One region of the Streptococcus uberis genome, then DNA from elsewhere that is predicted to be linked to it. Evidence: predicted binding sites of a transcription regulator. Region 1 holds the regulator's gene; the other holds the start of a gene.
What was found. Region 1 encodes NrdR, which represses ribonucleotide reductase genes. Its sites were predicted from a motif close to ACACNATATATNGTGT; they were not measured.

Region 1 (15,438 bases):
TTTGTAATGTTTTAGCAATATCCTCTAAAGACATGCTCTTTTGGAAGTTATAGTAACCACTTTGGAAGTTACCATAATTCTTAAATTTTGTGAAAAAATTAAAAACGGTACCACTTTTAATGAGGCCTTTTTCTTCTAAGAGTTGACCAATTAATTTATTCCCAGATCCCATTGGAACTTCAACTTGAACATATTTATCATCTTTTTTATCTACTGGATTAACAGCATTATAAACAAAAAGAGTTGCCAAGAGACCACCAAGAATAATCAAAATGAGAATAGATGATATCAGCATCATCGAAATCTTTTTTGCCACTCGGTCTGCTCTATGACGTTTTGAAGATTGTGCTCTCAGCAAAGGATTTTCTGAACCCTGATTCTCTTTATTAGTCACTCTGTCATGATCAACATCACCTTCAGATTGATTAGAGTCATTTTGTTCCATTTCTTCACCATGCTGAACCTCTTCCAGATTTCCCAACTGGGATTGGTCCAAGATTGTTATGGGTGTGAAGGGAATCGTTTCAGAAAAATCTTTTTCTTCAAGAGAGTCACCTCTCCTATTTTTGTCAATAGGATTAGAATAAGTATCAGAGATCGTCTTGTCCTTTGCATTACTGGCATCTGAAGTATCACTTGTTGGAATATCTGACTCAGGTTGCTTATCTTTATCAACCTCTTCTGATCTTGTCTCATTCACAAGCTTTTCCTGATTATCATCATATACTTGCGCTTGACGTGATTTCAAATCCTCTTCTTGATATTCTCTATACAACTCAAGTGTACGCTTAGCTGCCTCTTGAGCTTCTTTTTCTTTGATACGAAGTTCTTCTTCTTCTAATCCTTGCTTTAATAGTTCTTCTTTTTCTTTTCGAATTTGATTAGCTTTTTCTAACTCAGCTAAAATGTGCTCTTTAAAGCTCATCGTTTTTTGAGTTTTCTGCCCATCGTCCTTTACATCGGTCAAAGCAACTCCTCCTAAACATAATCAATCGCAATTATAACCCAAATACCTTCTAAAAGCAATTAATTCTTATATTTGTTACTCATTTTTAATAAAGCTTTCTCATTCAGATGACAAGAGCTGAGGGTTTTTCCAAACCATGTCATACCAGACGCTACCACCATGTTCTGATTCAGACAAACCATAATTCTCAAATCCATTCATTTCATAGTATGCAATGAGATAATCATGACAAGTCAAAACGATTCCTTGACGCTCTTGTAAAATGACTAAATCTTTTAAAGCTGCTATTAAGGCTGTTCCGATACCTTGCTTTTGGTAAGCTTGATCAATAGACAAGCTAGTCACAGCAACAAAACCACCTGTTTCAGGGTTTTGACAAGCACCATGAAAAAGGGAATCCACTAATTTCGGCTCTTTAACAACAGGTCCCTCAATGTAACCAACTACTCTTTGATCTAGTTCCGCAACTAGAAATGTGTCTGGAATGACACGTGTTCTTTCTTCAATAACTGTAGCAGTCGCAGCTTCAGATTCAGAAAAATTGCTACTTTCAATAGCAAAAACAGTCCGCCAGTCTTCTTCTCTGACATGTCTAATTTGCATCGTTATTCCTCTTTACTAGAAAACCTGCCATTGGCAGGATTTCTTTATTGATTGTTATGTGTTAAATTAGCTAAGAGTTCTTCAAATGAGCGTTCATACAATTGAATATCTCCAGCTCCCATAAAGACATAAACAGCATTATCATGATCTAAGAGAGGTGAAACATTTTCAACAGTTACCACTTTAGATGGTTTGATGATTTTAGCCGCTAAATCTTCGACTTTTACCTCACCTTTATCAACTTCACGCGCAGAGCCATAGATTTGAGCTAGATAGACACTGTCAGCTTCATTCAAGGCTTGGGCAAAATCATCCAGCAAAGCGATTGTCCGCGTAAACGTATGTGGTTGGAAAATGGCCACAATTTCTTTACTTGGGTATTTTTGTCTTGCTGCGTCTATCGTCGCAACAATTTCTGTTGGATGATGGGCAAAGTCATCAATAATAATGGTTTCATTAATTATTTTTTCTGTAAAACGACGTTTAACTCCTGAAAAGGTTAACATGTGTTTGGCAACTAAATCCATGTCAATGCCAGCGATATAAAGATTGGCAATTACAGCTGTCGCATTTAAAATGTTATGTTTACCATAGGCAGGAACGTGGAATGATCCAATAACATTATCCTTATGTTTGACTTTGAAATCTGAACCATTGGTTGTTCTTGTAATATCGTAGGCTACAAAATCATTATAGTCTTCAAATCCATAATAATAGATAGGAGCGTTTGCACTTATTTTCTTAAGTTCCTCATCTTCACCATAAACAAATAAAGCTTTCTTGACTTGTTTTGCATAATCGTTAAAGGCAGAGAATACATCATCAATCCCAGTAAAATAATCTGGATGGTCAAAATCAATATTTGTAATGATAGAATACTCTGGGTGATATGGCATAAAATGTCTTTCATACTCATCAGATTCAAAAACAAAATATTGTGCATTTGCTGATCCACGGCCAGTACCATCACCAATTAGAAATGAAGTATCTGTAATATTTTTTAAGACATGAGAAAGCAGACCTGTTGTTGACGTCTTCCCGTGTGCTCCAGCAACTCCAAAACTGATAAATTGTTTCATGAAATCCCCTAAGAATTCATGGTATCTTTTGAATGGAATGTGATTATCAATAGCATATGCAAGCTCTTCATTATTGTCTTTTCGGAAAGCATTTCCTGCAATTAATTCCATTTCCTCCGATATATTATCCTTGTTAAATGGTTTAATCTCAATCCCTGCTTTTTCAAGTCCACGTTGCGTAAAATAGTATTTTTCAACATCACTTCCCTGAACTTTATGGCCCATTTGGTGTAACATCAGTGCCAAAGCACTCATTCCTGACCCTTTAATCCCAATAAAATGATAGGTTTTTGACGACATTCTAACTCCTTGTAAATTTAGTACCAAAAACTTGTTTTAATTAACGCCATCTAATCGGGTCAAATTCAGTTCTTGTGCTATACTTTTTTCTCTTTGTATTCTGGTTTCTTGACTATTATATATTTGACTTCGTTTCAAAAAATCATAATTATTTTTAGCTTGTTTCTTATCAGCAGCAGTATTTGGTTCTGGCTGTTGCTTTGGAAGCTCTGCCAAGATATAAGAATCTTGACCTAATTTTTGTGTTAATCGGCTCCATTTATTTTCAGGACGAAGTCTTGTCCTCTGTTCAGCTGGATTCTCCACTTTTGACTTTTGAAATGATTGCTTAGGATTATAAGATAGCTCTTTAGATAAATAAGCTTGGCGTTTTTCTTTTAAATCTTGACGTGCTTTTTTTCTTGCTTCTTCAGCGTAGCTTCGCCCTGCATCAATAACAGCTTGACGACCATTATTAAATGAGTCCGCTTGTAGTTGTGATGTTGGTTGATAGTCTCTAGTCACATCATTATAGTCTTTGTCTTGATAAAAGCCGTGAATATTTGAAATAAGATCTTCATTTTCATAAAGATTCATTTGACGTCCACTTTCAATCACTGGCATATCATCAGCAACAAGTGGAAATTGATTTTTCACCATAATTGATCCAACCTTCCTATAGCATTCCCTATTATAAACTAAATACTATTATTTTTCAAAATATTCCCTTAAAAATTGGCATCTGAAAAGGTTTTTAGAATATTTATGATAAAATTCGTTATTTTTGTAATTTTTAATTAACTTTAGTTTAAGTTTATTAGATTATTATATCTCTAAAAATAAATATTTGGAGGCATAACTTTTGCAAAAACTAAAATACTTACAAATAGTAGATGTCATTATTTTAACTATTATTTTATTCGGACAAGCAATTTATTCATCTACTTTATCCTTTTTAAATACTAAAGGTTTAGGTGATTCAACTTTAACTTATACTAGCAGTCTTCAAAATTTTCAAATGATTATTTTTCAAGGAATTTTAATTCTAATTGCTCTCACTTATCTTTACTTTAGAAGATTTGATTTTAGACAGTGGCAGTGTCAGTTTTCTCTACAATCAACTGCAATAGCTTTATTCCTATTTCTGACTTTAGCTATAATGATGGACCTCTTATTTTTTATTCTGGATGAAAATTTCCGAAATGCCCTTTTTTATTATCCCTGGAATTTCTCTGAGGGGGTTAAGCACATTATTCTCCAATTTAAAAACTTTCCTTTAATACTTTATGCTGTATTAAATGGTGTTTATGAAGAATTATTTTTTATTGGTATCTGTAATTATATTATCCCAAAGGCAAAAAAGCTCATTTTTGTTCTTTCGTTAATCATCAGAATCTCTTTTCATACCTACCAAGGGCTCTTATCAGCAATTGGAATTGGTCTTTTTCTCGGAATAACCTACTTTTGGTTTTATAATAATAAATCCAAAAATCTCTATCCTATATTTCTATCACATACAATCGCTGATATATTAGGTTTAAGCATAGTTCGTTATTTTATAATAGCTGTTTAATCGGAGGATTTATGAAAAACAAATGTATTTTTTTCACACTTGTGATTCTCTCAACCTATAGGATTTTTCAAGAATTGCTAATATTGCTACAGCTCAACTTAGATAAAGGAGGGCTTCAAACTTTATTTACAGCAATTGGAATATTACTCATTTCTTATATTCTGCCTCTCTCTTTCATGAGCATTCTATTTCTTTACAAGAAAAAGATTTCTCTAATTTGGTTTTTTATGTCACTATTCTTTGGTATTTTTGTCATTGGACAAATTTCTGGTTGGATTAATATCAATGTCACTAATCTTTTAAATCAGCTTTTCCCACATTCAGATTTCATCAAGAACTGGACACCAAGTATTTCGCCACCATTATTTGAAGAAGTCCTAAAATTCTTACTTGCAATCATTATCATACTTCTTGCAAAAATTCATAATATTTGGCATTGTCTAATTATTGGACTAGCTGTTGGACTCGGTTTTCAAATCTCCGAAGATTATACCTATTTGATTGCAGCAATAGTTGACAAACAATCTCCAATAACTGAAGCATTTTCCAGAGTTGAATTCGGACTTGCTACTCATTGGTTGATGACCAGTTTGATGATTGGAAGTTACTTTTTGAAACAGCAGTCCAAAGCTCAAAAATGGGCTATTAATCTTTTTATCCTTTGTCCTATCTTCCTTCATATTGCATGGAACAGTCCATATACTGATCATAGTATTTTAGTTAAAATGGTGCTATTTATGTTTTCTTGGATAATATACATTACCTTACTATTTAAAATCCATCAGGCTAATCCCATTTTTTCCAGAGTAAAATAGACTCTTTTTTAAAAAAAGAATAACATCTTAGAGTAAATGCTAAGATGTTATTCTTTACTATATTTACGAGATTCCCAATATCTCTTTTATATCCTCAACAGTTAAGTGAGCTCTACTTTCATCACCATCTAAAACAGTTGTGACTAAGTTACGTTTTGTTTCTTGTAAGGCAAGGATCTTTTCTTCAATAGTTCCTCGCGTAATGAGACGATAGACTTCGACATTGTCATCTTGCCCAATGCGATGAGCACGGCTGATGGCCTGCATTTCTACAGCTGGATTCCACCATAAATCAATCAGAACAACAGTATCCGCCCCCGTTAAATTTAGTCCAACACCTCCAGCTTTTAGAGAAATCAAAAAAGCATCTTTCGAGCCATTATTGAAAGCTCTTGTCATTTCCTGTCTTTCATTTGCAGGAGTTGAACCCGTTATTTTGTAGGAATTCAATCCCATCTCTTCTAATTCCTTTTCAGCAATTTCTAGCATGCCTTTAAATTGTGAAAATATCAATGCTCTATGACCATTTTCTTTAACTTGTAGTAATAGTGTCCTTAAGCTTTCTAATTTGCCAGAATCACCATCATATTCCGTAAAAAGACTAGGGGTATCACAAATTTGACGTAAACGTGTTATCCCTGATAATATTTCAATTTTTTGTCTATTAATATCAGCATCTGAGGCATTTTTAATGCGATCTTGCATGTGACGCAATTGTGCCAAATAAATCGCCTTTTGATCATCAGACATTTCATTGGTATAAGTGATTTCAATTAAATCAGGTAATTCCGGTAAAACATCTTCTTTTTTCCGACGTAAAACAAATGGACGAACCCGTTTTGACACTTCTTTTGCCTTCATTTTTTGAAAGTCTTTTTTTGAAGGTAAAAGACCTGGTAATACAATTTGGAAAATGGACCAAATTTCTAATAATTTATTTTCAATTGGCGTCCCAGAAAGTGCAAAACAATTTTTAACATTAAAATGTCTTAAACTTTGGGCAATTTTAGTTTGTGCATTTTTAATTACCTGAGCTTCATCTAAAATCAAATAGTCAAAAGTATCATCTTGATAACGGTCGAAATCTTGCCTAAAAGAGGCATAACTGGTTATCGTAATTTGATGATTTTCAGAAATAACTTGATCACGATATTGCTTTAAGCCATAAGCCACTGCAACGTCTGATTGTGGTAAAAATTTTTCAAATTCATCCAACCAATTATACAAAAGACTGGACGGCGTCAAAATAAGGACTTTTGTTTCCGAAGTCATTTTCGTTGCCAAAAAAGTAATGGTCTGCAACGTTTTACCTAATCCCATATCATCTGCTAGGATACCTCCAAAACCATATTTATCCAACGTTGACATCCATTTAATACCATGAATTTGGTAATCCCTAAGGGTAGCATTAACTGACAGCTTTGGTAGGTCAAAATTCTCTGGATGGGTCAAATCCATCACAAGTTCCGCAATTTCTTGGGTCAATTGAACATTTTCCATGCCATTAAACATTTGCGTCACCTGGAGAGCAGCAATACCATCTACTTGTATATGGCCATTTGATCCTTGTTTGGCCCGCAATTCTTGCAACGATTTACTAATTTTTTGAGTATTATCATCAAAGATAACTAATTGACCTTTTTCACTAACGAAATACGGTTTATTGGATAAAAGTGCCCTCATCGCTTGATCAATATCACTTTCAAATACACTTGAAAAATCAAAAGAAATATCTAAAAGGCTCCCCATTTTATCAACTATTATCTGAGGGGATTGGGTAAATCTTAAAGCTTCCAATTGTTCTGTTATTGTGACCTTACCCAAGGTTTCAAAATGAGGCAATGTTTGCATGAAAAAATCAAAAAGATCATGGGCATCATGAAACTCATAGCGGGAAATAAAATGACCTCTAAAACCAAACTGTTTCAAGGAACGATAAATTTTCTCTTCTTTTTTGTAGTTGCTAGCAAATGGCAACTGATCCAAATCTGCTTTACCCCTAACTTGGATAGTTCCAAAATCAAAGATTAACTGCAACTGTATCGTTTTTGCATCTTCTAAGGAAAACTGAAAGGTGACATCAAAATCTCTAATATCAAAACTTTTTGGTGCCGTAACAGTCCCTAACTCCTTAAAATCAAGTAAACTTGCTGCCAACTTTGCCTGATCATCTAAGTCAAAATGGACATGTTTTGTCAAATCGGCTTGAATCGGTAAACTCCTAATCGCGGCTACCATTTTCCGTTGTTTTAAATCAAGGTGATAAAAGGTATCCTGAAATAAGATATATTCATTATCAAACAAAAATTGCATCGCTTTTTCTTTAATCTGCAATTCAATGGATTTTCGATGAACTTCTACATGGAAACAAAATAAATCGAATTGATTATCTAAAGGTCTTACCCAAACGTGTGAGTAAGTTTTTTGTGGCCCTTCAAATGAAAAATCTTCTAAGTCTGTTAGCAAGCGGATGCCTTCTTCAAAAAAACCGCAGGGCAAATAAAGATTTCTTGCATGATTGGGGAATAAGAGACTATTTTCAGTTTTTTCAAAATTTGGTGCAAGACGCCATAAAAATTGGATGAGTTCCTGACTTACTATATCAAATTGAATTAATGACAGAGGTTCATAGTAATTTTTTCCAATCTGATAATAGCCCTCTTTCTCCACAATTGATAAAAAGCCTCTAATATCACGGATTACATAAGTTCTTTGATCAGGTAGACGCTTGATTTTTAAACTCCACCAAAAATCTGATGAAAAGGGGCTCCTACTACCAACTGCTGAAAGTTTATAGGAAATTGTATCATCCTCATTCATCTTTAAAGAGTCTAGAAATAAACTTCCAAAGGATGTCATTTTGTCTACTTCATCTTTTTCTTTATTTTGGTCAGTTAACCGTGTCAATAGGGTTTTACCTTCTTGACTATTTTTCATAAAATGTTCTAATGCCGCAATATGTTGACAATATTTTTTAGTTTCAAAAAAAGAACACTGACATGAAATCATACTGTCCTCAATACCATAGCTGACTTGGTAAGAATCAACTTGGGCACTAATCAAACCCTTTTTTTCATGATTAATGGAGACAAGACCTTTATCAAAAAGGTCAATTCCTTGATTTCTGATACGTCCTGGAATTAATCTAGCCATACTTCTCCTACCTTTTCCTTATCCCTCAATTATAACAAATTTAGAAGAGGAATACTCTAAAAAATCTTATTTTTACAAAAGGTTTACATCAAAAAAGAGGCCGAGAAAAACTCAAACCTCAATGGCAAAAGCAGTTTAATTAAGCTACCTTATTTGCGTTTCCGTGCAATCAAATGAATTGGTGTTCCTTCAAAGGTAAAAGCTGCACGAATCTGATTTTCTAAGAAACGAAGGTATGAAAAGTGCATCAATTCTTCCTCATTTACAAAAATAACAAATGTCGGCGGTTTAACGGATACTTGGGTAGCATAGAAAATTTTAAGACGTTTGCCTTTATCAGTTGGCGTCGGATTAATAGCGATAGCATCCATAATAACGTCATTAAGTACAGCAGATGGGATACGTTTATTCTGAGACTCACTAATTTTTTTAATCAATTCTGGTAATTTATTCAGACGTTGTTTGGTAAGTGCCGATACAAAAATAATCGGTGCATATGATAGAAATTGGAATTGGTCGCGAATATCAGCTTCCCATTTTGCCACAGTATGATTGTCTTTTTCAAGTAAATCCCATTTGTTTACGACAATAATCATCCCTTTTCCGGCTTCATGAGCAAAGCCTGCAATACGCTTATCGTATTCCCGAATCCCCTCTTCCGCATTAATGACTAATAGAACAACATCCGAACGATCAATGGCTCTCATAGCACGCATAACTGAATACTTTTCAGTATTCTCATATACTTTACCAGATTTACGCATACCTGCTGTATCAATCATATTGTATTCTTGGCCATCTTGATCTGTAAAATGTGTATCTATAGCATCACGTGTCGTTCCAGCTACTGGACTAGCAATGACCCTTTCTTCACCAAGGATGGCATTTATCAAGCTTGATTTACCAACATTTGGACGTCCAATCAAACTGAAACGTATGGTATTATCATTAATTTCTTCTTCTTCAACTGGTAACTTTTCGATGATAGCATCTAATATATCACCAGTACCAATACCATGAACAGATGAAGCTGGGTAAGGATCTCCTAATCCAAGTGCATAAAAATCATAAATATCATTACGCATTTCTGGATTATCAACCTTATTAACCGCTAAAATAACAGGCTTATTCGTTCGGTAGAGCATTTTTGCTACATACTCGTCAGCATCCGTTACACCTTCTTTACCAGATACTACAAATACAATGACATCCGCTTCGTCCATAGCAATCTGTGCTTGATGCTTAATTTGCTCCATAAACGGTGCATCAACGTCATCAATACCACCAGTATCTATTATCGAAAACTTACGGTTAAGCCATTCTCCCGTCGCATAAATCCGGTCACGTGTTACACCTTCCACGTCTTCGACGATGGAAATGCGTTCTCCTGCAATTCTGTTAAATAGTGTGGACTTGCCAACATTTGGACGTCCAACAATGGCAACTGTAGGTAAAACCATGATTCTCCTTCTCTTTTCTCATTCAATGAATGACCTAAACATTTCTCATCAACGACGATTAACACCTTCTAAGTGAAACTCACGCGCCAAATAGCGAACACGTTCCATGACTCGCTTAGCTTGCCAAGTCTCGTCATTTCCTTTAATATTAGCCCATTTTCTTTCTAAATCACTTAAACTATAGTTAGAAGTGAAAAAGGTCGGTAATTCTTCTAACATTCTATATTGTAAAATAACTTGCAAGACTTCATCTCGCACCCAGGATGTGGCTTGTTCGGCACCAATATCATCTAAAATTAAAACTGGTACACTTTTAACAGCATCAATTTCTTCCTTGACAGATCCAGAAGAAATCGCATTTTTCACATCAATGGTAAATGTTGGAAAGTGCAAGAGTGTTGTTGAAACACCTTTTTTCTCGGACAACTCACGAGCCATTGCTGCCATCATATAGGATTTGCCAATACCCATATCGCCATATAAATAAAGTCCCTTTTGCCCTGCACTTGGATAATTTTCCACAAAATCTAAAATTTCTGACATGGCGCGCATACGACTGGCATTATTAATATCAAAATCTGACATCTTAATATGTCGATACGATTTAGGCAAGTTAACCAGATTAATCCGTTCGGAAATAGCAGCTTTCCTTTTAGCTTCGATCAATTCCTTGGTTTCAAGATATGAAACATCCGCATACCCCTCATTCATGACTAAAATCGGGGCATATCCCTTAGCAATGTATGCATTATCATTCGTTTGATATTTTTGTCTTTCAACTAAAAACTGATTAAACTTGGATAAACTGAGACGGATCTCATCTTGGGTCAAATGATGGCTTGAAATGAAGTCAGCGACCTCTGGATCTGACAGAATGTTTTCAATAAGCTGTTCGGAATTTCCTCGATTAGCTTGATGCAACTTACTGATGGTGTTTCCAATCTTTTCCATTTATTCACCGCCTTTACTTAAATTTTCTAATCGTTTTAGTGCTTCTTCTTTGAAACGGTCTAGCTCTGCTTGCTGCTCCGGACTTGTGGATTCTTTGTAATCCGGATTACTCCATGCCGGGACGTTGCTTTTAGTTACTTTCTTGGTGGAAGCTGTGCTTTGTAACTTACGTTCCTCAAAAGTTCGCATTTTTAAAATGGCATCTTCTGCTCGAGTAACTCTTTGATAAGAAAAATCATTTGCTATTTTTAAGAGGTAATTTTTCTGCAAGTTAGCTGACTTGGTTTTATTGAAGGTATAAAGAACCATGACATTGATAACTTCATCTAAAAAATTCATTTTTGCCAAAGAAATTAAGAGTTCTCTTTCATCTTTGGTCACCCTTGCATGTCTAGCATTTTTTATCTTTTCTAGAAAAATAAGAGCTGTATCATTCTTAGCTTCTTTAAGAATAATTTGCTCTGCAGCCGTAAACTGAGCAGTATCTACTGATATATGTTGGCTTTCTTGTTTTTTGACTAGAAGTCTTGACGGTGCTATTTTACCATTTATGGCCGTTTCTTTAGCCAATTGATAAAGATCAAACCAGGTCATTTTGTATTGTTCCATAAGGGAATATAATTGAACAATATCACTCTTTTCATCCTCAAACTGAAGGCCGTCCCTGATCATTAGATTTTTGAAACTATCCAGATCGAAGTGAATTTTTGGTACATAAGCTTTTGCCTTTGTCATTGCCTCACTTGTTGTGATTTTTGATCCAAAGACTTCCGAAAAAGATTTAGACATTTCACGGGCTTCATAAGGCACCGTCATCATCATGTCGCTAAGAGCTAATTCTCCAATTTCCTTTTCTAACAAGCTTTTATATACCGGATTTGACAAGAAAGTATCCTTGTCCAATGGAGGATTAATTTTTATTAAGTAATGATCTGAAAATTGATATAGAGATAATAAATCTAAAGCTGTCAATAAGGAAAGAGCTTCTTCTAACCGCGGCATTCCAAATTGCAAGTGATTTAAAACTTCTGTCAATTTATGACTTCTGCTGCCGTTATCAAAAAATTGCGTGAAGTAATGATAGAGTGCAAAAGCATCCCCACCAATAATAGGGAAATAAAGTTGTATGAGACTTCCTACATTTACTTGTACCTGATTATGTTTGATGTAATAAAAAGTATCAATGGGTTTCATCATCTATACTACTCTTCTTTTTTCCACGGACACGGTTAGTAATTTGTTGCAATAATGCTTCAATTTCGTCCACGTCCTTAAAACTTTTGTAGACACTAGCAAAACGAACATAGGTTATTTCATCTAACTCCGCCAATTCTTCCATGACCAGATTCCCAATAGCTGTGCTTGAGACCTCATTTTCGTAATTTGCACGAACTTTTTGCTCAATACGAGAGATCAAATTTTCGATATCAGTACTAGAAACTGGTCTTTTTTGTGCACTTTGAACGACACCATTTAAAATTTTATCTCTCGAGAACTGTTCACGAGTACCATCTTTTTTTACCACGAGTAATGGGAGTTCTTCAAGACGTTCAAAAGTCGTAAATCTTGTATGACATTTTTCACATTCTCGGCGACGTCTAATCGTATTTCCATCTTCGGCTTGACGACTATCAACAACACTTGATTTATTATAATTACATTTCGGACAACGCACGCAAACACCCCAATTCTATCAAATTAATCTAGTACTCTATTTTAACATAAAAAATCATATTTCAAAAGGATATATCCTTTCGAAATCAGCTGTTGTCAATCAAAAAGACCAGTTTGTTACAACTAGTCTTTTCCTTCTTTGTTATGACTCACAGTCACAGTTTTATTCAATCCCTTTTTGCTGAGCTAATGGGATGAAAATAATAAAAGTAGAACCTTGATTCAACTGACTTTCAACTTTCATGGATAGATGATAGCCTTCGACAATTTGTTGAAGAATGGATAAGCCAATTCCTAATCCAGCCTGAGTACTAGTTCTATTTCGTGATTTATCCGTTCGATAGAAACGTTCAAAGATATGCTTGATATCTTCTTCTGAGATGCCTTCACCTCGATCAGATACTTTCAATATAGCATATTGGTCATCACAGTCTAAATCAACTGAAATAACTTTTTCATTTCTTGAATACTTAATAGCATTATCGATTAAAATCATTAAAGCTTGTTCAAAATGATTTTTATAAATTCTAGCAAGCGTCTTGCTGTCCCTTGGTGTCCAGTTAAAGGTGAAGTCCTCTTTTAAGACTCTGAAATTACCAATAACCGTCTCAATAGAAGATTCCAATTGTGTGGTATCGTGTTGATGACCTTCAAAACTCCCCTGAACACGTATCATATCCAACATGTCATTTATCATAATAGCCATGCGGTCTGCTTCATGTGCGGTTGCCGAAAGACTCTCTTCTAAAATGTCATGATCATCTTTTCCCCACCTCTGAAGGAGACCAATATGACCTTTAATAATAGCAACTGGTGTTCTCAACTCATGACTGACATCACTAATAAATCGTGATTGTAAGGTCGTATAATTTTCCACCTTGTCTAACATGTTATCAAAAATGATAGACAACTCCTCAATCTCATCACCAGATTGTATATGAGCACGCAAGGCCAAGTTATTGGGATTTTTGGAAATATTTCTCATAACCTCATGTAGATTTTTAATCGGTTCTAAAAATTTTCGAGTTGAAAAATAAATGATGAGATAGGCTAAGCATGTGCCAAATAATTCCACAAAAATCAACCATAGCAGTAAGCGAGCCCGAATAACATAATAGTCTTCTAAATCTTGATAGATTTGCACATAACCTATTACTTTTTGCGTTTTCTTAGAATAAACTTTTTTGATGATTGAAAAGCCACGGTATTGATTTTCAACAGCATCAGTAAAGACTTTATTTAGTGGGCCTTCTAATTGATAAGAAAATTCTTCATCATCTGTTGTAAAAATCATCCGTTTCTCTACATTATAAATATAGATTTCTTGTTTTGCATCTAATATATTAGTTATATCTCTATGACTTCTAATAATATCAGAATCACCTGATGAGTCAATCTTTAAATTACTCTTATCATTTTTATATAAAACTTCTGCCAGGTTATCAAATGAAAAATTAGAGTCCACCTCCGAAAGACGAACTCTAACTAAATTAACGGTTTGTGTCAATGACTGCTTTTCTTTTTTGACTAAAAAATAGTCGGTTGAATAATAAGCAATCAGAGTAAAGGCAGAGAAAATACAGAAAAAGAGGACAAAGAATAAATTAGAAAGTCGTTTTGGAAGTGACCTTTTATACTTTTGTTTCTTCTGAATTTCTTTTTTCATTTTCTATTTCTCGCGAATTACGTATCCCATTCCACGAACTGTTTGAATGTATGACTCTCTTCCAGGCATGTCAATTTTTCCACGAAGGTAACGAATATAGACATCAACAACATTTGTTTCCACTGCTTCGTCATATTTCCAAACGTTTGATAATAATTCTTCACGTGTCATAACACGGTTCATATTTGACATAAGAATATTTAACAAATCATATTCACGTTTTGTTAATGAAATTTCATCATCACCACGGTTGACTGAACGATTTTGTGGATTTAAAACTAAATCACGATAGATTCCTTGATTGGGAGCTTTCTTCTCTGTTTCAATGTCTTGACGACGGAAAATCGCTCTGATACGTGCTAATAACTCTTCAATGGCAAATGGTTTAACAATATAATCATCCGCACCACGGTCTAAACCTGCCACGACATCCATGATAGAATCACGTGCAGTCATCATCATGATATAGGTTGTTTTCTCAGTCTGTAAGCGACGTGTCACTTCAAAACCATCCATTTCAGGTAACATTAAATCTAAAAGGATTAAATCAAAGTCTTTTTCAAGAGCCGTTTCTAAACCTTCACGCCCATTTACCTCGACTGTTACTTCATAACCTTCATGTTGTAATTCTAAAGATACAAATCTCGCAAGATTTTTCTCATCTTCAACGATTAAAATTTTCTTTGTCATATTTTTTCCTTATTCCCTTCAATTTTTATTTTTATATATGAAAGGTTCACACTTATTTTTTGTCCATAGACAGTCTTATCATCCGTTAGTTCGGGACAAAGATGTCTATCCATTAAATACTCTCAAACAAGCATGTCATAAACTAATCAGATACTGTATAGAGTATACCAAAGTAATAACTATATTTCAATTAAAAATTACAATTTTCTTAAATAGTCAGTTTTATTCATCAAACAATCCATTTAAACTTGCAAACGGGTTATTTTCTTTCGCCGTATCAGCTTTCATAGATTGGTATTGTTCCTCTGTTAATACAGTCCATTCCTTTCCCTTTGGCATGTCAACAGAATTTTCTTCCTCAGGGGCCAAAACTTGAAGCGGAATATCTAATAAAATGTTATCAATAACACTTTCTTCAATATCAATCGTCTCTCCAGATAAAATTAGGACGAGTTCTTCTTCAACGATATCCTTATTCTGAGTGACCTGACTCTCTTCAATAAATAACTCATTAATATCATTTTCTTG
Region 2 (15,438 bases), 830 kb from region 1:
CATTAAATAGATAAAATCCAGCAAAAACAGAGTTTGGAAGTGTTGTTTTTAGCAATGCGCTAGCATTGGAAAGGTTTGCCAAAGCATTTGACTCGTTAGCAAATAATGCGTCTGCTTGTGCTAGCATCAATTGATAATTTTCTTTTTTTAAGTTCTTATTCATGGCTTCTATTATAACACAAGTCAAATCTTAGTTAAAGAATACAAGGTATTGGACAAGAAAATCCCCTAAACAATGCGTTTAGGAGATCATTAGGATGTTTTAAAAAAATAAATATAAAGATAGTAGGCAGTTACGAAAATAACTGCAATCCCCAAATACCAAGTCGCTTGGAAATACCATTTTTGTGTTTTATGATGAAACAGTTTTCCACCAATCATAGCACCTAGCCCTCCCCAAAAAAGAGCCGACAACAATAAGGTTTTTTCAGAAATTCGCCAATTACCTTTAATGGCTTTCCGTTTATCAACACCATACATAACCAGAACAACAAGATTCCAAGTCAATAAAAGGCTTAAAAATGCAATAACCATATCTCTTACCTATCAATTTCTGCTAAAATACTTGCAATTTTAGTATTGATTAAATCAATGGCAACTACATTGCTGACACCTTCTGGAACAATGATATCTGCATAACGTTTACTTGGTTCAATAAATTGATGATACATAGGCTTAACTACCGTAGTATACTGTTCGATGATACTATCTAAGCTTCTTCCACGCTCCATCATATCACGTTTAATCCGTCTAATAATACGAATATCATCATCAGTATCCACAAAAAGTTTAATGTCCATTAAATCACGTAACCGTTCATCTTCCAGAACTAAAATCCCTTCAACGATAATGACATCTTGTGGTTCTTGACGAAAGGTTTTATCACTTCTAGTATGTGCTTTATAATCATAAACTGGAATATCAACGGGACGCCCTTTTAACAATTCCTTCAGTTGTTCAATCATAAAATCAGTGTCAAAGGCTAATGGGTGATCATAGTTGGTTTTGACACGTTCTTCAAAACTTAAATGAGCTTGATCTTTGTAGTATGAATCATGTTGAATCATTGCTATTCTTGCATTTGGAAAGCTGTCCAAGATTGCTCTAGAAACACTGGTCTTTCCTCCACCAGAACCTCCAGTCACACCAATAATAATGGGTTTTCTACGCATTTTACACTCCAAATCTAAAAAGTCTTCGGTATATTTTACCAAAAATTTAATGAATTAGCTATACGTATTCAACCTAAATCTTTGCTCCGCTTTTTAAGAAAGAAAGACAAAATCATGTTATAATGGATTGAAAGAAAGTAAAAGGATAAATCATGATAACAACATTCCCAAACGTTTGGCAAGAAAAATTACAACACTTAGCATTCAAAGAATTAACACCAATTCAGAAAGAAATGTTTACCCCTATCCTAAATAAGGAAAATGTATTAGGAATTAGTCCAACAGGAACCGGAAAAACCTTAGCCTACTTATTACCGAGCTTATTAAATATCAAAAGTCAAAAATCACAACAACTTCTCATTTTAGCACCAAATACTGAATTAGCTGGTCAAATTTTTGAAGTTACAAAGGAGTGGGCTGAGCCAATCAATCTAACTGCTCAACTTCTCATTTCTGGCATTAGTCAAAAACGTCAAATTGAAAGATTAAAAAAAGGTCCACAAATTATTATAGGAACCCCTGGGAGAGTTTACGAGTTAATTCAACACAAAAAAGTAAAAATGATGTCAGTTGATACCATTATTTTAGATGAGTATGACGAATTACTAAGCGACTCTCAAATTCAATTTGTTCAAAAAATCAGTCACCATGTTCCTAGAGATCACCAAATGATCTACATGAGTGCTACCAATAAGGTCCCAGTTCAATCCTTAGAGAAGAATACCAAAGTCATTGATTTATCTAATCAAGACCTCTCAGCTATTGAACATTTTTACCTTTCGGTAGACAAACGTGATAAAGTTGACCTCCTTCGAAAGTTTTCCAACTTGCCCGATTTTAGAGCACTCGTTTTCTTTAACAGTCTATCTGATTTAGGAGCAAGTGAGGAAAAGCTTCAATTTAACGGAGCCTCAGCTGTCTCATTAGCCAGTGATATTAGTGTACCATTCCGTAAAACCATACTTGAAAAATTTAAACAACATGACATCAAACTGCTACTAGCAACCGACCTTGTTGCCAGAGGTATTGATATTGATAATCTAGAGTATGTTATCAATTTTGAAGTTGCACGTGATAAAGAAAACTATATTCATCGTGCAGGAAGAACTGGACGGATGGGTAAATCAGGCCGAGTGATTACTCTTGTTAGCCATCCCGAAGATATCAAAAAATTGAAGAAATTCGCTTCCGTTTCTGAACTGACATTAAAACATCAAGAATTTCAAATAAAATAGAACCAGTAGGACTGGACTCGAAAGTTAGATGATAACTAACTTCAACTAGTCTTCACTGATTCTTTTTTACTTTATTGGATGTTTTGGCTTGCCATTAATTGACTAACCGTCACAAAATGATAACCTTGATTGACAAGGTAGTCTAAAACGGTAGGGAGGGCATTAACTGAGGTTTGATGAATATCATGCATCAAAATGATTCCATTAGGTCGCAATTGATTTTTTATATTTGTCATGATAGCAGCAGTATTATGGTTTTCCCAATCTTTCGTGTCGACAGTCCAAAGCAATTGAGACATGCCCACAGCTTGTTTGACTCTTTCATCCGTAGCTCCATATGGAGGTCTAAAATAAATCGGTTTTTTGCCACAAGCTTTTTCAATTAAGCTATTTGTCGTCTCTATTTGTGATACGATTTGCTCATGACTTAATTTTGTGAAATTAGAATGATCAAAGGAATGATTACCAACTTCATTACCCTCATCTGCAATGCGTTTCACCAAAGACTCATTACCACTTATCTTACCACCAAGCATGAAAAAGGTTGCCTTGGCATGATATTTTTTTAGCATATCTAAAACTTGAGGAGTCGTTCTCGGATCAGGCCCATCATCAAAGGTTAAAGCGACTTGCTTTTGACCTTCTAATTGTTTTTTCTTTTGAGCCATATAATGATCATAATCGTTTTTTAAAGTTTCTGATAAATAAGTTGCATTTATAATGTCATAAAGTTTCTGATAGGGTAAATGAATTTTTTGATTAATAATGAGTTCCTGGTCAGCAAACGCTAAACCATCAGTTAGGATTCCTTTTAATTCTGTCCGCTTTTGACTTTCAATATGATCTGTTGAAAAACTTGAATCGACTTCTTTGATCATTGCCTTAAGAACATTCAAATCACCACTAATGACATCACCTAAATTTAAGGGACTATAATCCTCTTTTACATGATAATGACTTATAATCTTATCGGATTTCTTTTTGAGAGAAAATATCCCTTCTTGATAAACGACTTTATGAATACTTACCTTTTTTATACCTCTTAATGGAGTGTTAGTCAAATAAGGTTTAATGATAATTAATTCTTTTTGATCATTCTCGTTTTGGTACAATGACATTGGTAAATTATTTTGATAAAAGTCACTATTTTTTTTTAGTGGTGAAAAGTAAAAATAGGTTTTTTTACCTTTTTTTATTTCCTTTAGGGATTTATAGTCACTACTCTCCTTAGTAACCTTTCTTTCTACTTTGAGAATCTGTTTAATGGCATTATTTTTCACAACTTTTGAATAAACAAATAATGAGACCGATAAGATAAAAATACTTAACAGTGTACCTACAATAACGTAAAACTTCTTCATTACTTCTCCTTTTGCAATAATATTATTTTAACATAATAAAAAAAGAAGTAATATAGTATAATTGTGGCAATTTAGATGCTTTTTTATTAGAGTTCTATCTGTTTTTAAAAAATTAAAAAATAGGTTCTAAAGAACCTATTTTTAATTAAGCAATGTCAAAAACAATTGATTTTAAGTTAGTCATTGCATCAATAGAATATTTGACCCCTTGAACACCTGCTCCTGATTTCTTAGCTCCAAGGAATGGGAAGTTATCAGTTCCACGTTGGGTTTTATTATTAATATGGACAGTTCCAACTTCTAATTTTTCAGCAATAGCAAATGCTTGTGGGAAATTGTTAGTAAAGACAGAAGCTTGAAGTCCATACTCTGAAGCATTTGAAATATCAATAGCTTCTTCCAAAGAATTCACACGAATAAATGGTAATACAGGACCAAATGGTTCTTCCCAAGCTAGGCGCATATCCGTAGTAACATGGTCGAAGACAACAGGTGAAATTAAGTTACCTTCACGTTTGATCTCGGTTAAGGCTTTTGCACCTTTTTCATTAGCATCAGTAATTAATCCTTCGACAAAATCTGCCGCTTTTGTGTCAATTAAAGGTGTGATATCAGCGTTGTCTTCTGGCATACCTACACTTAGGTTTTTAACCAAGTCACAAACATGTTTTTCAAGCTCATCTGCAACACTATCCATAACTAAGACACGTTTAACAGCTGTACAGCGTTGTCCAGAATAACCGAAAGCACCTGCTACGATGTTTTTGGCAGCTAAAGCTAAATCAGCATCTTCTAAAACAATGGCAGAATCTTTACCACCTAGTTCTAGCATGATTGGACGCATTCCAGCTAATTGACCAATTCTTTCACCAACTGGTGTTGAACCCGTGAAATTAATAAAGTTTACAGCTTCATGCTCAACAATGTAATCACCAATAACAGAACCGCGACCAGTAATGGTATTGAAAACTCCAGCAGGTACGCCTGCCTCAGCAAAGACTTCAGCTAATAGCAATCCTGAAATAGAGCCTTGTGTTGGTGGTTTAAGGGCTACTACGTTCCCAGCAATCAGTGCAGGTGCAATTTTTGATCCAGCTAAATTGATTGGATAATTAAATGGTGAAATAGCAAGGACAAGACCAACTGGTTCATGACGAACAATGGCAATTTTCTTCTTACTTGATGCTTCAAAACTGCCTCCTTCAAGAACTTCACCTTCCATGCGGATTCCTTCTTCTGCAGCGTAATTAATAATTTCAGCTGTACGAACAACTTCACTAACTGCTGCTTTATGACCCTTTGCAACTTCTTTTGAAAGAATAGCACCGATTTTTTCCGCATCACGAACTAAAATATCTGCTGCTTTATGAAGGATAGCTGCACGTTCAACATATGAAAGCTCACGCCAAGCTTGAAAAGCATTTTTTGCAGATTGGTAAACATAGTCAACTTCTTCAGTAGACATAGCTGGTACGCTACCTAGTTCTTCTCCTGTTGCTGGTGCATAGATTTTAATTTCATTTTCTGAAAGTTTCCATTCACCATTAACAAGATTTTTATATTGTTTAGTCAAATTGTTATCTCCTTTTATGATAATAAGTCTATTTTATCACTTTTTCGATTTATTTCAAACATATAATACGATAATTGTCTGAAAATTGAAATAATTTCATACCTCAAAAAATTTGATACATAAAAAGAAGTTGGATTTCCAACTTCTTTCATGATTAGTTTTCAGGTAAGTATTCTTTAGATAATGCTAAAACTTCTTCTGCTGTAGAACATTCTGTTATAGCACGTTGTGCATACTCACGCATTTTAGCTGTGTCTAATGTTTTCATCAAGCTACGCGTACGTAAAACTGATGTAGCTGACATTGAAAATTCATCCAATCCCATTCCCACAAGTAATGGAACTGCTTGTTGATCTCCAGCCATCTCACCACACATACCAGCCCATTTACCTTCAGCGTGTGCTGATTTGATAACGTTGTTAATTAAACGTAAGATTGATGGGTTATATGGTTGGTAAAGGTATGAAACTTGTTCATTCATACGGTCAGCAGCCATTGTATATTGAATCAAATCGTTAGTTCCAATTGAGAAGAAGTCAACTTCTTTAGCGAATTGGTCAGCTAACATAGCTGCTGCAGGAATTTCAATCATAATACCAACTTGAATATCGTCAGCAACAGCCACTCCTTCTGCAACAAGTTTAGCTTTTTCTTCATCAAAGACAGCTTTAGCAGCACGGAATTCTTTAACAAGAGCAACCATTGGGAACATGATGCGTAGTTTACCGTGAACTGAAGCACGAAGAAGGGCACGAATTTGTGTGCGGAACATAGCATCTCCAGTTTCAGAGATTGAAATACGAAGAGCACGGAAACCAAGGAATGGATTCATTTCTTTTGGAAGGTCAAAATATGGTAATTCTTTATCTCCTCCAATGTCCATCGTACGAACAACAACTGGTTTGCCATTCATACCTTCCAATACAGCTTTGTAAGCTTCATATTGTTCATCTTCAGTTGGGAAGTCTTGAGAATCCATGTAAAGGAACTCTGTTCGATATAGTCCAACAGCTTCAGCGCCATTATCATTAACACCTTCAACATCTTTTGGAGTACCAATGTTTGCGGCAAGTTCAAAGTGTTTTCCATCAGCTGTTACAGTTTCAGCATCTTTTAATAATGCCCATTCTGCTTTTTGTTTAGCATAAGCTGAACCAGCTTCTTTGAAGGCAAGAATTTGTTCTTCTGAAGGGTTAATAATAACTTCTCCAGTGATACCGTTAACGGCAACAATATCTCCGTCATTAACACGTTTTGTAATATCATTTGTTCCTAATACTGCTGCAATTTCAAGCGTACGAGCCATGATAGCGGAGTGACTTGTACGACCTCCAATATTAGTAACAAATGCTTTTACAAACTGTTTATTTAATTGAGCTGTATCAGAAGGTGTTAAATCATGAGCTATAACGATAGACTCTTCATCAATAGTAGCAGGATTTGGAAGTTTTACACCTAATAAGTGAGCTAAGACACGTTTTGCAACGTCACGAATATCGGCCGCACGTTCTTGCATATAAGGATTATCTTCCATACCTTCAAAGATAGTGATAAACATATCAGTCACTTCTTTGAGTCCAGTTTCTGCATTTGTTTGTTTTGCACGAATAGTCTCTTTGATTTGACTAATCATTTCTGGGTCAGCAAGTACCATTAAATGAGCGTCAAATACAGAAGCTGCTTCTTCGCCTAAGCTCTCTACTGCTTTCTCACGGATAACAGAAAGCTCGTCTTGTGAAGCTTGTAATGCTACATCAAGGCGAGCTTCTTCTGCGTTTGTATCTTCGACTGTGATAGTCTCAAATGACAAATCCGGTTGAACCAATAGATATGCTTTAGCAACGGCAACACCATCAGAGGCTGCAATTCCTTTAAGCATTTCTGTCATAGTCTTATGCCAATCCTTCTTTTGTCATTGTTTCTTCGATTGCTGCGATAGCATCATCAGCGTCAGCACCTTCAGCTGTGATTGTCACGTCAGCACCTTGACCAACACCAAGGCTCATAACACCCATGATAGATTTAAGGTTTACTGCTTTTCCTTTGTAGTCTAATGTAATGTCTGATGCAAATTTGCTTGCAGTTTGAACAAGTAAAGTCGCTGGACGAGCGTGAATCCCTGTTTCTGCAACAATGTGAAAATCTTTTGAAGCCATATTATGGTTCTCCTTTTAATAGTTGTGTATTTTTGAGCCACCACATGGTAACCCTTACAATAACAGATTATAGCATAATGCTATTTTATTTTCAAGATTAAATGTTCTCACAAGAAAAATATTTGAAATGTTTTCTTAAAATTTTCATTTAATATTTGACAATATAAATGACTTACAAAAGCTTATTTTCATCTTTTATTGTGTTAGGAAATTTTTCCCAAAATTTTTTGACTTTCCAAAACTTCTATTTTCTTTAGCTTATGTTTTGTTATTTTAATGAAATGGTCTTGAAAAGCGAGAAAACTTTTCTGCAAGAAATATCAATTCAGCATCAAAGGCCGATACAATCGCATCCACACAATATATAGTGATGCAAAAACCGATTGACCCCAAAATATTGTGTTTTTTTGGGATAAAAATCTTGCATTTTACCTTCAAATTTAATATGCTATTAGAGTATTGAAATTTTAAAAGGAGAAATAAGATGATAACTGTCTATTCTAAAAATAATTGTATGCAATGTAAAATGACTAAGAAATTCCTAGAACAAAACGGGGCTGACTTTCAAGAGATTAATATCGATGAACATCCTGAAAAAATTGACTATGTGAAAAGCCTTGGTTTTACATCCGCACCAGTTATTGAAAGTGATAATCTTGTTTTTTCTGGATTTCAACCGGCTAAATTAAAAGAAATAATCTAAAGAGTAAGGAACTGTTAATATGAGTCTAAAAGATATTGGCGATATTTCGTATTTTCGCCTAAACAATGAGATTAACCGACCTGTTAATGGAAAAATCCCATTAAACAAAGATAAAGAAGCATTAGATGCCTTTTTTAAAGAAAATGTTATTCCAAATACTAAAGCATTCCCTTCTGTTACAGAGAAAATTAACTTCCTCTTAGAACATGATTATATTGAAAGTGAGTTTATCAAAAAATACACTTTTGACTTTATTGAAGAATTAGCAGCTCTTATTAAAGAAGAAAAATTCCAATTTAAATCTTTCATGGCGGCTTACAAATTCTATCAACAATATGCTCTCAAAACAAATGATGGAGAATATTACTTAGAAAGTCTTGAAGATCGTGTTATGTTCAATGCTCTCTATTTTGCTGATGGAAATGAAGACTTGGCCAAGGATTTGGCTATTGAAATGATTAACCAACGTTATCAACCAGCTACTCCTTCTTTCTTAAATGCAGGTCGTAGCCGCCGTGGAGAATTAGTATCATGTTTCTTAATTCAAGTTACTGATGACATGAATTCAATTGGTCGTTCAATCAATTCTGCCCTACAATTATCTCGTATCGGTGGTGGCGTTGGAATCACATTATCAAACCTTCGGGAGGCTGGAGCTCCAATTAAGGGCTATGCCGGCGCCGCATCAGGTGTTGTACCTGTCATGAAACTTTTTGAAGATAGTTTCTCCTATTCTAATCAGTTAGGCCAACGTCAAGGGGCTGGTGTTGTTTATCTCAATATTTTCCATCCAGATATCATTGCTTTTCTTTCAACAAAGAAAGAAAATGCTGATGAAAAAGTCCGTGTCAAAACCTTATCATTGGGACTTACTGTTCCAGATAAATTCTATGAATTAGCTCGTCAAAATGAAGATATGTATCTTTTTAGTCCATATGACGTAGAACGTGAATACGGAGTGGCTTTCAACTATATTGACATCACAGAGAAGTATGACGAACTAGTAGCCAACCCTAAGATTACCAAGACTAAAATTCGTGCTCGTGATTTGGAAACAGAGATTTCTAAACTTCAACAAGAATCTGGCTATCCTTATATTATCAATATCGATACTGCCAACAAAGCAAATCCTATCGATGGAAAAATCATTATGAGCAACCTTTGCTCTGAAATTCTTCAGGTGCAAAAACCAAGTATCATAAATGATGCTCAAGAATTTATTGAAATGGGAACAGATATTTCATGTAACTTGGGCTCTACCAACATCCTAAACATGATGACCTCACCAGATTTTGGCCGTTCCATTAAAGCGATGACACGCGCACTTACATTTGTTACGGATTCTTCTCAAATTGAAGCTGTGCCCACAGTCAAAAATGGAAATCAACAAGCGCATACCTTTGGGCTTGGGGCTATGGGTCTTCATTCCTTCTTAGCAAAAAACCACATTGAATATGGTAGTCCTGAATCGGTAGAATTCACTGATATCTACTTCATGCTAATGAATTATTGGACCCTAGTGGAATCCAATAACATCGCTCGTGAACGTCAAACGACTTTCGTTGGTTTTGAAAAATCAAAATATGCTGACGGAAGCTACTTCGACAAATATGTGACCGGTCAATTTGTTCCCAAATCAGACCTTGTTAAAGAGCTTTTTAAAGACCATTTTATTCCTCAGGCATCGGACTGGGAAGCCCTTCGACAAGCTGTTCAAAAAGATGGTCTCTACCATCAAAACCGTTTAGCTGTAGCACCAAATGGTTCTATCTCATACATCAATGACTGCTCTGCTTCTATTCACCCAATCACTCAAAGAATTGAAGAACGCCAAGAGAAGAAAATTGGTAAAATTTACTATCCAGCCAATGGTTTATCAACGGATACAATTCCTTATTACACATCTGCCTATGATATGGATATGCGTAAGGTTATTGATGTTTACGCCGCAGCAACTCAACACGTTGACCAAGGCTTATCATTGACTTTATTCCTTCGAAGTGAACTTCCAAAAGAACTTTATGAATGGAAAACAGAAAGTAAGCAAACAACTCGTGACCTTTCTATTCTTCGCAACTATGCCTTCAATAAAGGCATTAAATCAATCTATTATGTCCGTACCTTTACAGATGACGGCGAAGAAGTTGGCTCTAACCAGTGTGAATCATGTGTTATTTAATTGGTTAAGAAGTAATGATGCTAAAGCATCTATTACTTCTACGGCAGTCGCTATTTGGCGATCTGCCTAAACCACTTACTAACTTCGTAAATGAAGTATTATCGACTTCATTTACTCCGTGTCGTAATGGCGTCTTTGAAATATTGTCGTTAATGCAGCTATTACTTATACGGCTGGCGCTGTTTGCGATCTGCTTATACCAATTACTAACTTCGTAAATGAAGTATTATCGACCTCATTTACTCCGTGTCGTAATGGCGTCTTTGAAATATTGTCGTTAATGCAGCTATTACTTATACGGCTGGCGCTGTTTGCGATCTGCCTAAACCACTTACTAACTTCGTAAACGAAGTATTATCGACTTCATTTACTCCGTGTCGTAATGGCGTCTTTGAAATATAGTTGCTAATGCAGCTATTACTTCTACGGCAGTCACTGTTTGGTGATCTGCTTATACCAATTACGGACTTAGAAGAACGTTGCGGAAATACTTTCTATTTTTTCCGCGCTTTCTTATTATGATTACCACCGGTTATATCATCACCCTCTTTTAGGAGATTTTAAAGAATGACAACATATTATGAAGCAATAAACTGGAATGAAATTGAAGACGTTATTGATAAATCAACTTGGGAAAAGTTGACTGAACAATTCTGGCTTGATACGCGCATTCCTTTATCCAACGATTTAGATGACTGGCGCAAGCTTTCAGCACAAGAAAAAGATTTAGTTGGTAAAGTTTTTGGTGGTCTTACCTTATTAGATACCATGCAATCTGAAACAGGGGTTGAAGCTATTCGAGCGGATGTCAGAACACCTCATGAAGAAGCGGTATTAAATAATATTCAATTTATGGAATCCGTCCACGCTAAATCTTATTCTTCCATTTTTTCAACCTTAAATACCAAAAAAGAAATTGAAGAGATTTTTGAATGGACTAACAATAATGAATTTTTGCAAAAGAAAGCAAAAATCATTAATGATATTTATGCTAATGGGGATGCCCTACAAAAAAAGGTTGCATCAACCTATCTAGAAACTTTCTTATTTTATTCAGGATTCTTTACTCCACTTTACTATTTAGGTAATAATAAACTGGCAAACGTTGCAGAAATTATTAAATTGATTATCCGTGACGAATCTGTTCATGGTACCTACATTGGTTATAAATTCCAATTAGGTTTCAATGAGTTGTCAGAAGACAAACAAGAATCATTTCGTGAATGGATGTATGATCTTCTTTACCAACTTTATGAAAATGAAGAAGAATACACGAAAACACTTTATGATCCAGTTGGTTGGACTGAGGAAGTAATGACATTCCTCCGTTATAATGCCAACAAGGCCTTGATGAATTTGGGACAAGATCCACTCTTTCCAGATACGGCAAACGATGTAAATCCTATCGTGATGAATGGTATCTCAACAGGTACTTCTAATCATGACTTCTTTAGTCAAGTTGGTAATGGTTACCTTCTTGGTTCAGTAGAAGCCATGACTGACGAAGATTATAATTATGGCCTCTAAGTTACTTTCCTCATCCAATTAATGAAATCAACCAACTAATAGAAAGCCAAGTCAAGTGAGACTTGGCTTTTATATTGCAAAAAAATTTGATTAGCTTATAATAAAGGAAAAGAGGAACATAAAATGACTGATTTAAAAACAATTGAACGAAAGTATAGTAATCTTTTCCAAAAAGATCCTTATGCGAAAAACAAACTCTTGTACCATGATTTCATCCTCCAATATCCAGATTCAGAGATGTCTATTGCTAGGTTTTACCAAACCATAGCACAGGATGATTCATTTTTTGACGACTACCCAGAAAATGAGATTTCACTAGCCTTACTTAATGACTTGTTAACTTTAAGCCGAAAAAACACGCTTGTTTTGCAAGGCGCAGATCGCCTTATTTTGGATGCGAAAAACATGATTGCAAGGGAAAAAAATGAACCTATTATGGTTTTCAATGTTGATGAAGGGCTCATCATTTTGTCACTGTCAACTTTTTTCCTATTATTCATCGTTATGACCTACATTAATCAACCACTTATCATTCTTTTCTGGTTTTTAATCATTGCGAGCTCACTTTTTTTCTATTTCCATTACGTTAAAACACTAAAACAAACAAATGGGAAAAATCATACAATTAACAACCTTGTTATCGAAAGACAAGAGGAGATTGTTGCAGTTGCCGATATGGATAAACTCTTTTTTCAAAATGCTCTGAAAAACCATCCCTACTATAGTCTTCTTACATCATGCCAATGGGAATATTTAGAAGCACTACAAACCATTTTATTTAATGGTGAAGCCTCAACGATTAAAGAAGCTAGAAACTTACTCGATCAGCGCATACGCGATGCTGAAATGCTTAGCATTATGGCAGAGCAGCAAAAGGATTTGAATCAGCTAAAACGAAATCAAGAACGTCAGGCCAAAATAATGCAACAGCAAGTCAAAAAACAAGAAAAACTATATAAAGATTTGGTCAAAGAAAAAGAAAAACTATATAAAGATTTGGTCAAAGAAAAAGAAACAAGAGAAGAAATGGACCGTCATTTACGCAACCGCCAACGTTATTTACGAATGCGACAAATACATGATTATTATCGAAATCGCGATAAAGATAAAGCTTAAAAAGCAGTCAAGCAAAAAGCTGACTGCTTTCTTTCTATCTAGGTTTTGATATAATAGAAATATGACAAAATCAATCGATTCTCACTTAAAATGGCTAGGCCTACTTTTCTTGACCGGAATTACTGCTGGTTTAGTAGCTAGTGTCCTTACTATTTTAATTCATCTTATTCAAGCTATCAGTTTTGGCTATAATGAGGGTTCTTTCAGCCTTCAAATCGCACATGTTTCCCCTATTAGACGATTTTTCTCTGTCATTTTATCAGGACTTGTTGCTGCTTTTGGATGGTATAGCTTACAAAAATACGGTAAGCCATTTAAAAGCATCTCAGCTATCGTCAAAAAACAAGAAACTGTTCACCCATTATCTAATTTCATCCACGGGATGTTACAACTCATTACAGTTTCTATGGGATCACCACTAGGACGAGAAGGCGCATCCCGTGAGGTAGCCGTTGCACTCACAGCTACTTGGCTTCCCCTATTCCATTTAAGCAAAAACGAAATCAGTTTGATTCTTGCTTGTGCTTCAGGTGCTGCATTGGGTGCTGTCTATAACGCTCCATTAGCAACCGTTGCTTTTATTATAGAAAGTATTCTTTTAAAATGGCAGAAAGATTATATCATCGCTGCCATCCTCAGCTCCTTTATTGCAGTTTGGACTGTCCGTTTATTATCCGGAAATGAGATTCAGTATCAACTTGCCAAATTAGCTTGGACTCCAGGACTTTTTCTATGGGCTATTTTTGCCGGTATCGTCATTTCATTTGTGACATTTGCTTATAAAGCATTGCTCAATCATCTACCAAAACGAGATCTTACGAGTCAAAAATTCCTAGTTTTGACATTAATAGCTTTTACTTTAGTTGCTTTCATGAGTCTTTTTTTCCCCGAAATTTTAGGAAATGGCAAAGCTGGTCTTCTTTATTATCTCCACCATAAATTTGATTTTTCTTATAGTCTCCTTCTCCTCATTGCAAAAGCTATCGCGGTTCTGATAACCTTCTACGCTGGCCTATACGGAGGTAAAATTGCACCATCCATGATGATGGGCGGAGCATTGGGGCTACTGTTAGGTCAAGCTTGGAATTTCCTCCTTCCACTGCAACTTTCAATCCCATATGCTATTATTATTGGAGCTACTCTCTTTCTAGCCATCATCAATAGTATTCCAATCGCTGCTACACTTTTCTTAGTAGAAATTACCGGACAACCCATTCTTAATGCTCTTCCAATAGCACTTGCAGTTGGAACATCGCTTTTATTTCAACGACTAATGCAAAAACTTACAAAGCGTCAAAATAAAGTATTCCATTAACACAAAAGAAGCTAGGCAAATACCTAGCTTCTTTATGTTATTTCATTTTATCAGCAACTGAAGAAAGCAACGTTTCGATTTGCGAAGCATCAGAACCACCTGCCATGGCCATGTCTGGTTTTCCTCCACCACGACCAGAAACAATTGGTGCCAATTCTTTAATCAGATTACCAGCATGAACGTCTTTTGTTTGACTAGCAACCAATACATTGACTTTTTCCCCAATTGAAGCAACTAAAACTAAGATATCAGAATAATCTTTTTGTTTCCAATTATCAGCAAAGGTACGCAATGCTCCAGCATCTGAAACAGATACTTGTTTAGCAATATAACGGATACCATTTGCCTCTTTGACATCTTTAAAGAGGTCACCAGCTTGAGCTGCAGCCGCTTTTTCTTTAAGTTCAGCATTTTCTTTTTGTAAGTCACGAACTTGTTCAGAAAGACTAGCCACTTTTGCTGGTACTTCTTTTAATTGCGGAGCTTTTAAGTTAGCAGCAATTTCCTTAAGAGCATCTTCACGTTGGCGGAAAGCTTCGAAAGCTTGTTGTCCAGTTAAAGCTAAGATACGACGGGTACCCGAACCAATTCCTTCTTCCTTAACAATCTTGAATAAGCCAATTTCAGAAGTATTTGATAAATGGGTACCACCACAAAGCTCAACAGAGTAGTCACCAATTGTAACAACACGAACCACTTTACCATATTTCTCACCAAAGAGAGCCATAGCTCCCATTGATTTAGCAGTGTCAACATCTGTTTCGATGGTATTAACCGCAATGGCATTCCAGATTTGTTGATTGACTTCTTCTTCAATACGACGAAGTTCTTCAGCTGTTACAGCTTCAAAATGTGTAAAGTCAAAACGAAGGAACTCTTCTTCATTCAATGAACCAGCCTGAGTAGCATGATCACCAATGATGTTATGAAGAGCAGCATGGAGCAAATGAGTAGCCGTATGATTTTTTTCTACTGCATAGCGACGTTTATGGTCTATTTCAAGAACATAGGAGCTATCAATTGAAAGGCTAGCTAATACGTCAACGGTATGAAGTGCTTGACCATTAGGTGCTTTTTGGACATCGGTAACCTTAGCTAAGA

Region 2: the regulator NrdR is predicted to act here: its motif matches at 7,853-7,868, upstream of nrdH (glutaredoxin-like protein NrdH).

The regions. Positions count from the first base shown of each region.
Region 1 covers NZ_LS483397.1:428,494-443,931, reverse strand. The annotation lists gene mltG (endolytic transglycosylase MltG) at 1-967, opposite strand, end outside; gene DQM95_RS02495 (GNAT family N-acetyltransferase) at 1,067-1,570, opposite strand; gene murC (UDP-N-acetylmuramate--L-alanine ligase) at 1,615-2,949, opposite strand; gene DQM95_RS02485 (hypothetical protein) at 2,986-3,588, opposite strand; gene DQM95_RS02480 (CPBP family glutamic-type intramembrane protease) at 3,791-4,501, shown strand; gene DQM95_RS02475 (PrsW family glutamic-type intramembrane protease) at 4,729-5,316, shown strand; gene DQM95_RS02470 (DEAD/DEAH box helicase) at 5,380-8,469, opposite strand; gene der (ribosome biogenesis GTPase Der) at 8,619-9,929, opposite strand; gene dnaI (primosomal protein DnaI) at 9,978-10,880, opposite strand; gene DQM95_RS02455 (replication initiation and membrane attachment family protein) at 10,881-12,077, opposite strand; gene nrdR (transcriptional regulator NrdR) at 12,061-12,555, opposite strand; gene DQM95_RS02445 (HAMP domain-containing sensor histidine kinase) at 12,718-14,220, opposite strand; gene covR (two-component system response regulator CovR/CsrR) at 14,224-14,910, opposite strand; gene DQM95_RS02435 (YceD family protein) at 15,133-15,438, opposite strand, start outside.
Region 2 covers NZ_LS483397.1:1,253,794-1,269,231, forward strand. The annotation lists gene DQM95_RS06530 (GAF domain-containing protein) at 1-163, opposite strand, end outside; gene DQM95_RS06535 (DUF1294 domain-containing protein) at 253-534, opposite strand; gene udk (uridine kinase) at 540-1,172, opposite strand; gene DQM95_RS06545 (DEAD/DEAH box helicase) at 1,325-2,407, shown strand; gene DQM95_RS06550 (polysaccharide deacetylase family protein) at 2,479-3,768, opposite strand; gene DQM95_RS06555 (NADP-dependent glyceraldehyde-3-phosphate dehydrogenase) at 3,914-5,341, opposite strand; gene ptsP (phosphoenolpyruvate--protein phosphotransferase) at 5,496-7,229, opposite strand; gene DQM95_RS06565 (phosphocarrier protein HPr) at 7,234-7,497, opposite strand; gene nrdH (glutaredoxin-like protein NrdH) at 7,982-8,200, shown strand; gene nrdE (class 1b ribonucleoside-diphosphate reductase subunit alpha) at 8,220-10,379, shown strand; gene nrdF (class 1b ribonucleoside-diphosphate reductase subunit beta) at 10,947-11,906, shown strand; gene DQM95_RS06585 (hypothetical protein) at 12,030-13,022, shown strand; gene DQM95_RS06590 (chloride channel protein) at 13,084-14,337, shown strand; gene alaS (alanine--tRNA ligase) at 14,375-15,438, opposite strand, start outside.